Mesorhizobium japonicum MAFF 303099: one gene and its partner. The protein of the gene in region 2 interacts with the protein of the main gene of each other region in a pairwise test. Links are inferred from orthologs where the notes say so. Each region holds a gene or a part of one and is shown on either strand. Other genes may lie near its edges.

Region 1 (4,054 bases), 2.0 Mb from region 2 along the record:
TTGCGCTTCCTGCACGCGGTTCTCGCCGAAGACCCGTTGGCCGGCCTCGATCACTGGCCGGATGTCGGCGGCGTCAAAGGTCTTGGAGACGGCCACCAGCGTCACCGCGCCGGCCTCGCGGCGGGCTTCCCGCTCGGCGGCGGCGATCTTCGCCTTGACCGCGAAAAACTGCTGAACGGTGTCACCCATGTGCAAATCCCGCTGTTTTGACCCGCGTTTTTAGCCGCTGCGATGCCCATATGGTTGACGGGTCTGTCAAACCATGGTGAACACCCGGACCACATTCCTTGGACCGCCGGGCCAGTCGCCCGCGGTTCGCGCCTGCTTTTAAGTGAAAAACGTCCCATGGCAACCGAACGATACAATCCGCGCGCGTCAGAACCCAAATGGCAGAAGGCCTGGGCCGAAAAGAAGCTGTTCGAAGCGCGCAATGACGACCCGAAGCCGAAATACTACGTGCTGGAAATGTTCCCGTATCCGTCGGGGCGCATCCATATCGGCCACACCCGCAACTACACGATGGGCGACGTGGTCGCGCGCTACAAGCGGGCCAAGGGGTTCAACGTGCTGCACCCGATGGGCTGGGACGCTTTCGGCATGCCGGCCGAGAACGCGGCGATGCAGAACAAGGTCCATCCCAAGGAATGGACCTACCAGAACATCGCCACCATGCGCGAGCAGCTCAAGGTCATGGGCCTGTCGCTGGACTGGGCGCGCGAATTCGCGACCTGCGACGTCGACTACTACCACCGCCAGCAGATGCTGTTCCTCGATTTCGTCGAGAAGGGGCTGGTGACGCGCAAATCCTCGAAGGTCAACTGGGACCCGGAGGACATGACCGTGCTCGCCAACGAGCAGGTCATCGACGGTCGCGGCTGGCGCTCCGGCGCGCTGGTCGAACAGCGCGAGCTGACGCAGTGGTTCTTCAAGATCACCGACTTTGCGCAGGACCTGCTGGATTCGCTCGAAGGCCTCGACGAATGGCCCGAAAAAGTGAAGCTGATGCAGCAGAACTGGATCGGCCGTTCGGAAGGCCTGCTGATCCGCTGGCCTCTGGCCTCTGACGTTGCCGGCGAACATGAGCTGGAAGTCTACACGACTCGGCCCGATACCATTTTCGGCGCCTCCTTCATGGCTGTCGCCGCCGATCATCCGCTGGCCAAGAAGGCCGCCGAGACCAATCCGGCGCTGGCGAAGTTCATCGACGAAGTCCGCCATATGGGCACTTCGGTGGCCGCACTGGAGACGGCCGAGAAGAAGGGCTTCGACACCGGCATCCGTGTCGTCCATCCCTTCGACGACAGCTGGACGCTGCCTGTCTACGTCGCCAATTTCGTGCTGATGGAATACGGCACCGGCGCCATCTTCGGCTGCCCGTCCGGCGACCAGCGCGACCTCGACTTCGCCAACAAATACGGCTTGCCGGTGATCCCGGTGGTGATGCCGGAGGGCGGCGATGCGAAGTCGTTCCAGATCACGGAAGAAGCGTATGTCGACGACGGCGTGATGATCAATTCGCGCTTCCTCGACGGCATGAAGCCGGACCGCGCCTTCGACGAAGTGGCGAAGCTGCTGGAGCAGAAGACGATCGGCAACCGGCCTATGGCCGAGCGCAAGGTGAATTTCCGCCTGCGCGACTGGGGCATTTCGCGTCAGCGCTACTGGGGCTGCCCGATCCCGATGATCCATTGCGAGGATTGCGGCGTGGTGCCGGTGCCGAAGGCCGACCTGCCGGTCAAGCTGCCCGACGATGTCGATTTCGACCGGCCGGGCAACCCGCTCGACCGGCATCCGACCTGGCGGCATGTAAAGTGCCCGCAATGCGGCAGGGATGCGCGGCGCGAGACCGACACGATGGACACGTTCGTCGATTCGTCCTGGTATTTTGCCCGCTTCACCGCGCCCTGGGCGTATGAGCCGACCGATCCCAGAGCGGCCAACGAATGGCTGCCGGTCGACCAGTATATTGGCGGCATCGAGCACGCGATCCTGCACCTGCTCTATTCGCGCTTCTTCACCCGCGCCATGCGCGCGACCGGGCATGTCGACCTTGCCGAGCCGTTCAAGGGCCTGTTCACGCAAGGCATGGTGGTGCACGAGACCTACCGCGTCGGTGGCGCCTCGAACAATGGCCGCTGGCTGTCGCCGGCTGAGGTCAGGATCGAGGATGCCGAAGGCAAGCGCCGCGCCATCGAGATCGCCACCGGCGAAGAGGCGGCGATCGGCTCGCTCGAAAAGATGTCGAAGTCGAAGAAGAACACGGTCAGCCCGGAAGACATCACCGACGGCTACGGCGCCGACACCGCGCGCTGGCTCATGCTGTCGGATTCGCCGCCCGAGGGCGACGTCGAGTGGACCGACGATGGCGCCGCCGGCGCGCATCGCTTCATGCAGCGCATCTGGCGCCTGGTGTCGACGGCGGCCGAGACGCTGGCAGGCGTCAAGCCTGCCGCGGCTGACTCCGGCGAGGCGGGAGCGGTCCGCAAGGCCACGCACAAGATCCTGAAGGCGGTCGGCGAGGACATCGAGAAGCTCGGCTTCAACCGTGCCATCGCCCGCATCTATGAACTGGCCAATGTGCTGACAACGCCGCTCAACCAGGTAGCGGAAGGCAAGGCCGATCCGGCACTGCAGGGCGCCTGCCGCGAGGCGGTGGAGATCCTGGTGCATCTGATCGCGCCTGTCATGCCGCATCTGGCCGAAGAGTGCTGGGAGACGCTCGGCGGCACCGATCTGGTCGCCGAACGGCCATGGCCGGCCTTCGACCCGGCGCTGGTCGTCGACAACGAAGTGACCTATCCAGTGCAGGTCAACGGCAAGAAGCGGGGGGATTTGACAATTGCCCGCGACGCGGACCAAGGTGCGGTCGAAAAAGCGGTACTGGCTCTCGACTTCGTGCAGAAAGCACTCGAAGGTAAGGCTCCGCGCAAGGTGATCATCGTGCCGCAGAGGATCGTCAATGTCGTTGCCTGATCGGGAAAAGACAGAGCTGAGCCGTCTGCTGCGCCGCGTGGCGCTTGTCGGCTCGCTGGCGCTGGTTTCGGCCTGCACGGTGCACCCGCTCTATTCCAAAGCGCCGTTGTCGACGGGCGCGAGCGCCAATGCCGAGCTGGCGTCGATCGCCATCAAGCCGGTCAGGACGCGTTATGCCCAGCAGGTGCGCAACAATCTGATCTTCGGCTTCGGGCGGGGTGCCGGCGAACCGGCGTCGCCGCTTTATTCGCTTACTCTCAGCGTGACCGAAGCTGTTGTATCCTCGGCCCTCGTGCAGGTCGGCACCGATGAGGACGAGCCGACCGCCGGATCGGTGACGCTGACCGCCAACTATACGCTGACCGATGCGAAAACCGGCGCCGTCATCACCGTCGGCAAGCGCTCGATCACCTCGTCCTTCGACAGGCCGCGCCAGGAATTTGCCTCGTACCGGGCGCAGATCGATGCCGAGAACCGCGCCGCGCGCGAACTGGCCGAGGCGCTGCAGCTGTCCATCGCCCAGGATCTGGTCCGGCACGGGAAGGCGGCCAGCTAGCGCCACCTTCTTTTCAGGGAAAACGCTGCCTCGATCCTGGTGCACGGCCCGCTTCGCGATGGCCGAGCGTTCTCTTTTTAACCCGACGCATGTGCGCGAGCGGATGCTCGTGAGGTGACGATCATCGGCTCGAATCCGGCTCGTGCGCCATCGCCGCGAAAGATATTTTTCGGCCGCTCCAAAAGCGCTGACGGGAAGCAACTGTTAACCACTCGCTCCCTATTGCTCAGCAGACATTTCAGAGTGAGTCTTGAGAATGGAATCCAAGCGTTTTCCTCGGGTCAATTCATTGAAGCCAGCTTCGCCCGATGACCCCGAGGGAAAGCGTTTCAACGGCCCGGGCGGCAAGGCGGGCGGCCAGCAGACCGGCGCGGCCGCGGCCGGCAATTTCCCGCCACCTGTCGATCTCGGCGGCAACGAAAGCCCCGCCTGGCAGGAATATTTCTTCCTGGCGCCCAATGTGCGGTTTACCCGCACCCCGGACTATGAAGCCAGCCCGCGCCATCCGCGCCAGATCACCTCCGA
Region 2 (7,675 bases):
GTACAAGGATTCCTACAAGCTCCTGCAGAGCAATGGGCTTTCGCCGCGCGAGAATGCCGGATCGTGGATTTCCAAGGCCGGCAAGCTGATCACCGGCGCCTGATCTGTCAGGCGCAAGCGTGCGTAGCGCGCTTTTCGGATTGATCCGATGCTGAAACAAAAAGATAGTGCGGCGCTGCGACTCCGATCGGTCGCGTGCCGCTCCACGGCGGTTCAGTGGTTTGATTGAAGCGCTGAGCCGTCCTAACTTTTTGTTCTACGCAATTCCCATGGGAAAAACGCTACGCCCTTTTCCTGGAATTGCCTGAGGTCCGGGTTCTGATGCTTTCCAGACTGTCGATCCGCGATATCGTCCTGATCGAGAAGCTGGATATCGACTTCCAGCCGGGCCTTTCCGTGCTGACGGGTGAAACCGGCGCCGGCAAATCCATCCTGCTCGATGCCCTGTCGCTGGCGCTCGGCGCGCGCGGCGACGCTTCTCTGGTGCGCCATGGCGCTGCACAGGGCCAGGTCATTGCCGTGTTCGATGTGCCGCGCAACCATCCGGTGCGGGCGCTGCTCGTCGAAAACGCCATCGAGGACGATGGCGACATCATCCTGCGCCGTGTGCAGACGGCGGACGGCCGTACCCGCGTGTTCGTCAACGACCAGCCGTCCAGCGTGACCCTGATGCGCGATGTCGGGCGCGCTTTGGTCGAGATCCACGGCCAGCACGACGAGCGCGCCTTGGTCGATCCCGGCGCCCACCGCGACGTGCTCGACGCTTTCGGCGGCCATCTCGGCGCGGTTCGCTCGACCGGCGAAGCCTGGCGCCATTGGCGCGCCGGCGAGCAGGAGCTTACACGCCACCGCGCCAAGGTGGCGGCGGCGGCGCGCGAGGCAGATTACCTGCGTGCCGCGGTGACGGAACTGACCAAGCTCGATCCGCAGCCCGGCGAGGAGACGGAACTTGCCGAATTGCGCGCCCATATGATGCGCGCCGAAAAGATCGCTTCCGAAATCCATGACGCCCAGGATGTGCTGTCCGGCCCGTCCTCGCCCTTGCCGCAGCTCGCCAGCCTGCTGAGACGGCTGCAGCGCAAGGCGACGGAGGCGCCCGGCCTGCTCGAGGATGTGGTCAAGTCGCTGGACGAAGCCATGCTGTCGCTCGACGCGGCGCAATCCGGCGTCGAGGCGGCACTTCGCGCCACGGAGTATGACCCGCAGCGGCTGGAGAAGGCGGAAGAGCGGCTGTTTTCGCTGCGCGCGGCCTCTCGCAAGCATAGTGTCGCCGTCGACGATCTGGCGCAATTGCGCGACACGATGGTTGCCGATCTCGCCGATCTCGACGCCGGCGAGGAACGCCTGCACGGGCTGGAAAAGCAGGCCGCCGCGGCACGCGAGGCCTATGACATCGCCGCGGCACAGCTTTCCTCGCTTCGCCACGCGGCGGCGGTCGGCCTGACCAAGGCTGTCATGGCCGAGTTGCCGGCGCTGAAACTCGAACGCGCCGCCTTCATCGTCGAGATGAAGAGCGAAGCCGAGACCCGCATGGAAGAGGGCATCGACCAGATCGAGTTCTGGGTGCGCACCAACCCCGGCACGCGGCCAGGCCCGATGATGAAGGTGGCGTCGGGCGGCGAGCTGTCGCGCTTCCTTTTGGCGCTGAAAGTGGCGCTGGCCGACCGTGGCTCGGCGCCGACGCTGGTTTTCGACGAAATCGACACCGGCGTCGGTGGCGCCGTGGCGGATGCCATCGGCCAAAGGCTGGCGCGTCTGTCGAAGCGCGTGCAGGTACTGTCGGTCACCCATGCGCCGCAAGTTGCGGCGCGCGCGGCGACGCATTTCCTGATCTCAAAATCGGGCAGCACGGACCGTGTGGCGACGGGCATTGCCGAGATGGACAGGCCGGCGCGGCAGGAAGAGATCGCCCGCATGCTGGCCGGGGCCACGATCACCGACGAGGCACGCGCCGCCGCCGAAAGGCTGCTGCGCGAGAACACAAACGCGGCGTAAGGCCATCCAGCGTCATTGACGGGGCAGGATATGGCAGCGAGTCAGGATATGGCTCCATCCTGCTGTTCAGGAATGATCTTTTCCGAAAAGCGGTTCCCACTTTTCGGGATCATGCTCTATTGTGGCGCGCCACCGTTCGGGGAAGAAAAGCATGGCCGAAAAACCTGTCGATTCGCTCAGCGAAAGCGAGGCTGAAGCCGAGCTGAAGCGCCTGGCGGAGGAGATCGCCGGGCACGACCGGCGCTACCATGCCGAGGACGCGCCCACGATCACGGACGCCGAATATGATGCGCTGCGGCGGCGCAACCTTGCCATCGAGGAGCGTTTTCCCGGCCTGGTGCGCGAGGATTCGCCGTCGCGCAGGGTCGGTGCGCCGCCGGCGGAGGGCTTTGCCAAGGTGCGCCATGCCGTGCCGATGCTCAGCCTCGCCAAGGCCTATACCGACGAGGATGTCACCGATTTCATCGAGCGCGGCCGGCGCTTCTTCGACCGCGACAAGGACCTCGATATCGCCTTCACCGCCGAACCGAAGATCGACGGGCTGTCGGCGTCGTTGCGCTATGAGAATGGCGTGTTCGTGCAGGGCGCGACGCGCGGCGACGGCGCCGTCGGTGAGGACATCACCGCCAATCTCCGAACCATCGCCGATATCCCCGCGAAGCTGAAAGGCTCGGGCTGGCCGGATGTCATCGAGATACGCGGCGAGGTCTACATGACCTATGCGGAGTTCGAGGCGCTGAAAGCGCGCTCGGCGGCGGCCGGCGGCCAGGATTACGTCAATCCGCGCAACACGGCGGCCGGCTCGCTGCGCCAGAAGGATGCTTCGGTCACAGCCAGCCGCAATCTCAAATTCTTCGCCTATGCCTGGGGCTTCACGACCGCGGATCCAGCGCCGACCCAGTATGAATCGGTGCAAAAATTCGCGGACTGGGGGTTCAAGATCAGCCCTTTGATGGTGCGGGCGAAGTCGGTCGAGGAACTGGTCGCGCAGTACCATCTGATCGAGGAGCAACGCTCCTCGCTCGGCTATGACATTGATGGTGTCGTCTACAAGGTCGACCAGCTGGAGTTGCAGCGCCGCTGGGGTTTCGTCACCGGTGAACCGCGCTGGGCGGTTGCCCACAAATTCCCGGCCGAACAGGCAATGACGACCGTGCAGAAGATCGACATCCAGGTTGGCCGTACCGGCACGCTGGCGCCGGTCGCAAGGCTTGCGCCCGTCACCGTTGGCGGCGTCGTGGTCGAAAATGTCACGCTGCACAATGAGGACTACATCAAGGGGTTCGACAGCAACGGCCTGCCGATCCGCGACGGCATCGACGTGCGCATCGGCGACACGGTGGTGATCCAGCGGGCGGGAGACGTCATTCCGCAGATCGTCAGTGTCGTCATCGACAAGCGTCCGGCCGATGCCGTGCCTTACGAATTCCCGCACACCTGTCCGGTCTGCGGCTCGCCGGCGACGCGCGAGATCAACGAGAAGACCGGCAAGGAGGATTCCCGCCGACGCTGCACCGGCGAACTGATCTGCGCCGCGCAAGCCGTGGAAAGATTGCGCCATTTCGTCTCGCGCGGGGCGCTCGATATAGAGGGACTGGGCGCCGAAAACATCGACACTTTCTTCAATGCCGGGCTGATCAAGACCGCCGCCGATATTTTTACGCTCAGGGATCGCCGTCCCGCCGTCACCAAGGCGCTGGCCGAGCGACGCGAGGAGCAGGCCAGGCAGCGCGAAGCGGCGTCCGGCAAGACGCGCAAGAACGTGCGCAGTGTCGAGGATCGCAACTATGAAGGCCTCGACAAGCTGTTCGCAGCCATCGATTCGCGCCGCGAACCGGAGCTCGATCGCTTCATCTTCGCGCTCGGCATCCGCCACATCGGCGAGACGACGGCGGCCGTGCTCGCCAAGACCTTTTCCACCATCGAGGAACTGATCCGCGTCGGCAAAGAGACGGCGGCGGCGGAGGATCCGCACACCGTCTTCCCATCGGTCAACGGCATCGGTGACACGGTGATCGATGCGCTGTGCGATTTCTTCGGCAATGAGCGCAATGACGACGTGCTCGACAAGCTGCTCGAGCAGGTCAAGCCCAAGCCCTATATCGTCACCGTCTCGGCCGACAGCGAGGTCGCCGGCAAGACCATCGTCTTCACCGGCACGCTGGAGAAGATGACGCGCTCGGAAGCCAAGGCGATGGCCGAACGTCTCGGCGCAAAGGTCGCCGGCTCGGTTTCGGCCAAGACCGACCTGCTGGTCGCCGGACCCGGCGCCGGCTCCAAGCTCAAGCTTGCCAGCGAACTCGGCGTCGAAGTCATCGACGAGGACACCTGGCTGCAACGGGTCGGCAAGGCGTGATGGCGTTCAAAGGCTTCGGCCCAAAGGCCATTCCGTTCCTGAAGGCGCTGGATTTCCACCAGAGCCGGGAGTGGTTTTTGGAGAATCGCGACCTGTTCGAACAGGAACTGCGCGATCCTCTTGGCGATCTCGTCGACACGCTGACACAGCGCTTTGCAGAGGCAGGGCTCGGTTTGCGCGGTGACCGCAAGAAGTCGCTGTTCCGCATCAATCGCGACGTGCGTTTCGCCAAGGACAAGCGGCCGTACAACCGGCATGTCTCGGCGATCCTGTCTCCCGACGGCAGCAAGGCCGTGCAGGGCGTGTTCTACATCCATATCGGGCTTGAGGGCTGCTTTGCCGGCGTCGCCTGGTGGCAGCCGGAGGCAGCGCTGCTGCTGGCGATGCGGCGCGCCATCGAGACGTGGCCCGACAGGTTTCGCGCCATGGTGAAGGCGCTGAAGAAGAACGGCCTCGAGCTTAGCGCCGAAGACGCCATGAAACGCACGCCGCGGGGCTTCGAGCACGTCACGGACAAGGATCTTGTCGCCGCGATCCGCAACCGGCATTTTGCCGTCCGCCATGTCGTTGATCCGGCCGGCATTCACGGGCCGGAACTGGTCGAGGAACTCGTCGATTTCACCATGCGCGCCAAGCCGCTGCTCGACTGGGGCAGGGCGATCGAGGGTAGAATCGCAAAGGACTGAGTTCCATCTCGAACCCGGCGACGATCATTTCCGCTGATCGTTTGGCTCAAGCGAATTCGTGTGACAAGGCGGGCTGCACTACCTACATCGACGGTTTCGACCCTGGAGCGATCGATGGCGACGGACGTGATTTCCGAGAGCGGCACAAGAAGCGACTTCTGGCAAGGCGTGCGGCTTTCCATGCCTGTCGTCGTGGCGTCGGCGCCGTTCGCGGTGCTGTTCGGGGCGCTTGCCGTCGACAATGGTTTCTCGGTCCTCGAAGCCTTTCTGATGAGCGCGCTGGTCTATGGCGGCGCCAGCCAGATGGTCGGCATCCAGCTGTTCGGCCAGCATGTCGCGCCGTGGCTGATCGTGCTGTCGATCTTCGCCGTCAACTTCCGCCATGTGCTCTATTCCGCCGGCATCGGCCGTCGCATCGCGCACTGGCCTGTCTTCCAGCAAGTGATCGGCTATTTCATCCTCACCGATCCGCAGTTCGCCGTGGCCGAGGCGAGGGCGGCGTCCGGCCAGACGGTCGGCTTCGCCTGGTATCTGGGGCTTGGCTTGCCGGTCTATGTGTTCTGGGTGGTCGAAAGCGCGCTGGGTGCTGTGTTCGGCAAGCTCATCCCCGACACGCATGCGCTGGGCATCGATTTCCTGCTGCCGATCTATTTCCTTGGCCTGGTGATGGGCTTCCGCAAGCGGCCGTTGTGGCTGCCGGTGGTGGTCGCCAGTGCGTGCGCCTCGATCATCGCCTACAAGACGGTCGGCTCGCCCTGGCATGTCTCGATCGGCGCCATTGCCGGTGTGCTGCTCGCCGTCATCCTGCCACCGCACCATAGCGGCGTGGAGACGAGGCCATGAGCACGACTTTCTGGATCATCATCGCCGGCGCGATCGCCACCTATCTCACGCGTATCGGCGGGCATCTGGTCATCTCCCGCTTCGAGAACATCCATCCGCGCGTCGAGGCCGGCCTCAACGCCGTGCCAGCGGCGGTGCTGACGACGCTGGTGGCGCCGGAGCTGCTGAATGCCGGACCGGCGGAATGGGCGGCATTGGTCGTCACGGCCGCGGTTTCGCTGCGCGGCGGGCTGATGTCGATGTTTTTGGCGGGCGCGGCGGTGTTGATCCTGGCGCGGCAGTTCGTGGGGTAGGGCGTGTCGATATTCAGGTGATGACGGCCTGCAAACGGCGGCTTCCTGCGCTTCCTCGTTCTACTGCGTCGCAGTAGAACTGAGCTCACGTACAAAACGTACGCTCCGCTCCGGTTCTCGGAAACCACCTTGTTTGGTTGCCTTGCGCCCGTCTTCGACTCCGGCTCGTCCTGCCCTGAATCTCGATACGCCCCCGGTGCGTCAGAAAATCAAATCTTGGCGTCGTGCGGCAGCGGCGCTGTCGCTTTTTCCAGCCAGGCCAGGGTCTCGCCGTCGAGCATCGGCCCGATCTCGGCCAGCACCCGGGCATGGTAGGTGTCAAGCCAATGCAGCTCCTCGCGCGTCAAGAGGTCTGAACGCACCAGCCTGATGTCGATCGGCGCCAGCGTCAGCGTCTCGAAGCCATGCATGGCGATATCGCCGCCCTCGATCTGTTCGGCCGGCGTCACCAGGATGAGGTTTTCGATGCGGATGCCGTAGGCGCCTTCCTTGTAATAGCCGGGTTCGTTGGACAGCATCATGCCTTCGAGCAGCTTTTCGGTGCCGGTGCGGGCAATGCGCTGCGGACCTTCATGCACGGCGAGATAAGAGCCGACGCCATGGCCGGTGCCGTGGGCGAAGTCGCAGCCATGCTTCCACAGCGCCATGCGGGCGATGGCGTCGATCTCCGAGCCGCGCGTGCCGGCGGGAAAGCGCAGCGTGGAAATGCCGATCATGCCCTTCAGCACCAGCGTGAAGCGTTCGCGCATCTCCTCGGTCGGCTGGCCGATCGGCACGGTGCGGGTGATGTCGGTGGTGCCGTCCTGATACTGCGCGCCGGAATCGAGCAGGAACAGCTCGCCCGCCTGCAGCTTTCGGCTGGTGGCGCGCGACACGCGGTAATGCATGATGGCGCCGTTCGGGCCGGCGCCGGAAATGGTGTCGAAGGACACGTCGCGCAGCGGCATTTGCGTTTCCTCGCCGGTCTGCCGGCGGCTCTCCTCCAGCCTGGTGACGACCGCGATCTCGTCGAGCGAGCCGGGTTTTTGCCGCTCTAGCCAGCACAGAAGCTTGGCCACCGCCGCGCCGTCACGACGGTGCGCGGCGCGCGAGCCGTTGATTTCGGCCTGGTTCTTGGTGGCACGCGGGATGCGGGCCGGATCGGGCGCAGCAACCACCGTGCCGCCATTGTCCTCGACCAGCATGCGCAGCCGGTCGGCCGCCAGCACCGGGTCGAGCGCGATTTTCGCGCCACCCTTGGCAAGCGCTGCGATCGCCGCCTCGAATTCGCCAGGCTCGTGCGGATCGGCAAGTTGGGTGAGATAAGCCGCAACCTGGCGCGAGAATTTGCGGCTGTCCATGAACAACTGGTGCGACCCATCCGCTGCGAGGATGGCGAAGCCGAGCGCCAGCGGCGTGTGCGGCACGTCACCGCCACGGATGTTGAAGGTCCAGGCGATGGAGGAGGGGTCGGTCAGCACCGCATGGGTGGCGCCGTCCTTGCCGATCGCGGTCGCCAGCCG

Evidence for each region. Proteins that work in one complex are often made in the same cells at the same time.
Region 1: the proteins of ligA (region 2) and leuS interact in binary tests that used the Escherichia coli proteins (3 or more experiments, as listed by UniProt). The link is inferred for Mesorhizobium japonicum MAFF 303099 from one-to-one orthologs.

The regions. Positions count from the first base shown.
Region 1 is NC_002678.2:3,256,999-3,261,052, reverse strand. What follows is about bases 1-3,173. They hold leuS (leucine--tRNA ligase), read left to right. Parts: upstream 1-345; coding sequence 346-2,973; downstream 2,974-3,173. Other genes in these bases: lptE (LPS assembly lipoprotein LptE), read left to right, coding at 2,960-3,173; MAFF_RS16995 (YggS family pyridoxal phosphate-dependent enzyme), read right to left, coding at 1-189. Also shown: more of lptE, read left to right, coding at 3,174-3,529; MAFF_RS16980 (DNA translocase FtsK), read left to right, coding at 3,786-4,054.
Region 2 is NC_002678.2:1,275,984-1,283,658, reverse strand. What follows is about bases 1,841-4,748. They hold ligA (NAD-dependent DNA ligase LigA), read left to right. Parts: upstream 1,841-2,146; coding sequence 2,147-4,351; downstream 4,352-4,748. Other genes in these bases: MAFF_RS07275 (DUF2461 domain-containing protein), read left to right, coding at 4,348-4,748; recN (DNA repair protein RecN), read left to right, coding at 1,841-1,995. Outside these bases: MAFF_RS07290 (outer membrane protein assembly factor BamD), read left to right, coding at 1-103; more of recN, read left to right, coding at 322-1,840; more of MAFF_RS07275, read left to right, coding at 4,749-5,037; MAFF_RS07270 (AzlC family ABC transporter permease), read left to right, coding at 5,152-5,880; MAFF_RS07265 (AzlD family protein), read left to right, coding at 5,877-6,173; MAFF_RS07260 (aminopeptidase P family protein), read right to left, coding at 6,383-7,675. UniProt on the Escherichia coli protein: DNA ligase that catalyzes the formation of phosphodiester linkages between 5'-phosphoryl and 3'-hydroxyl groups in double-stranded DNA using NAD as a coenzyme and as the energy source for the reaction.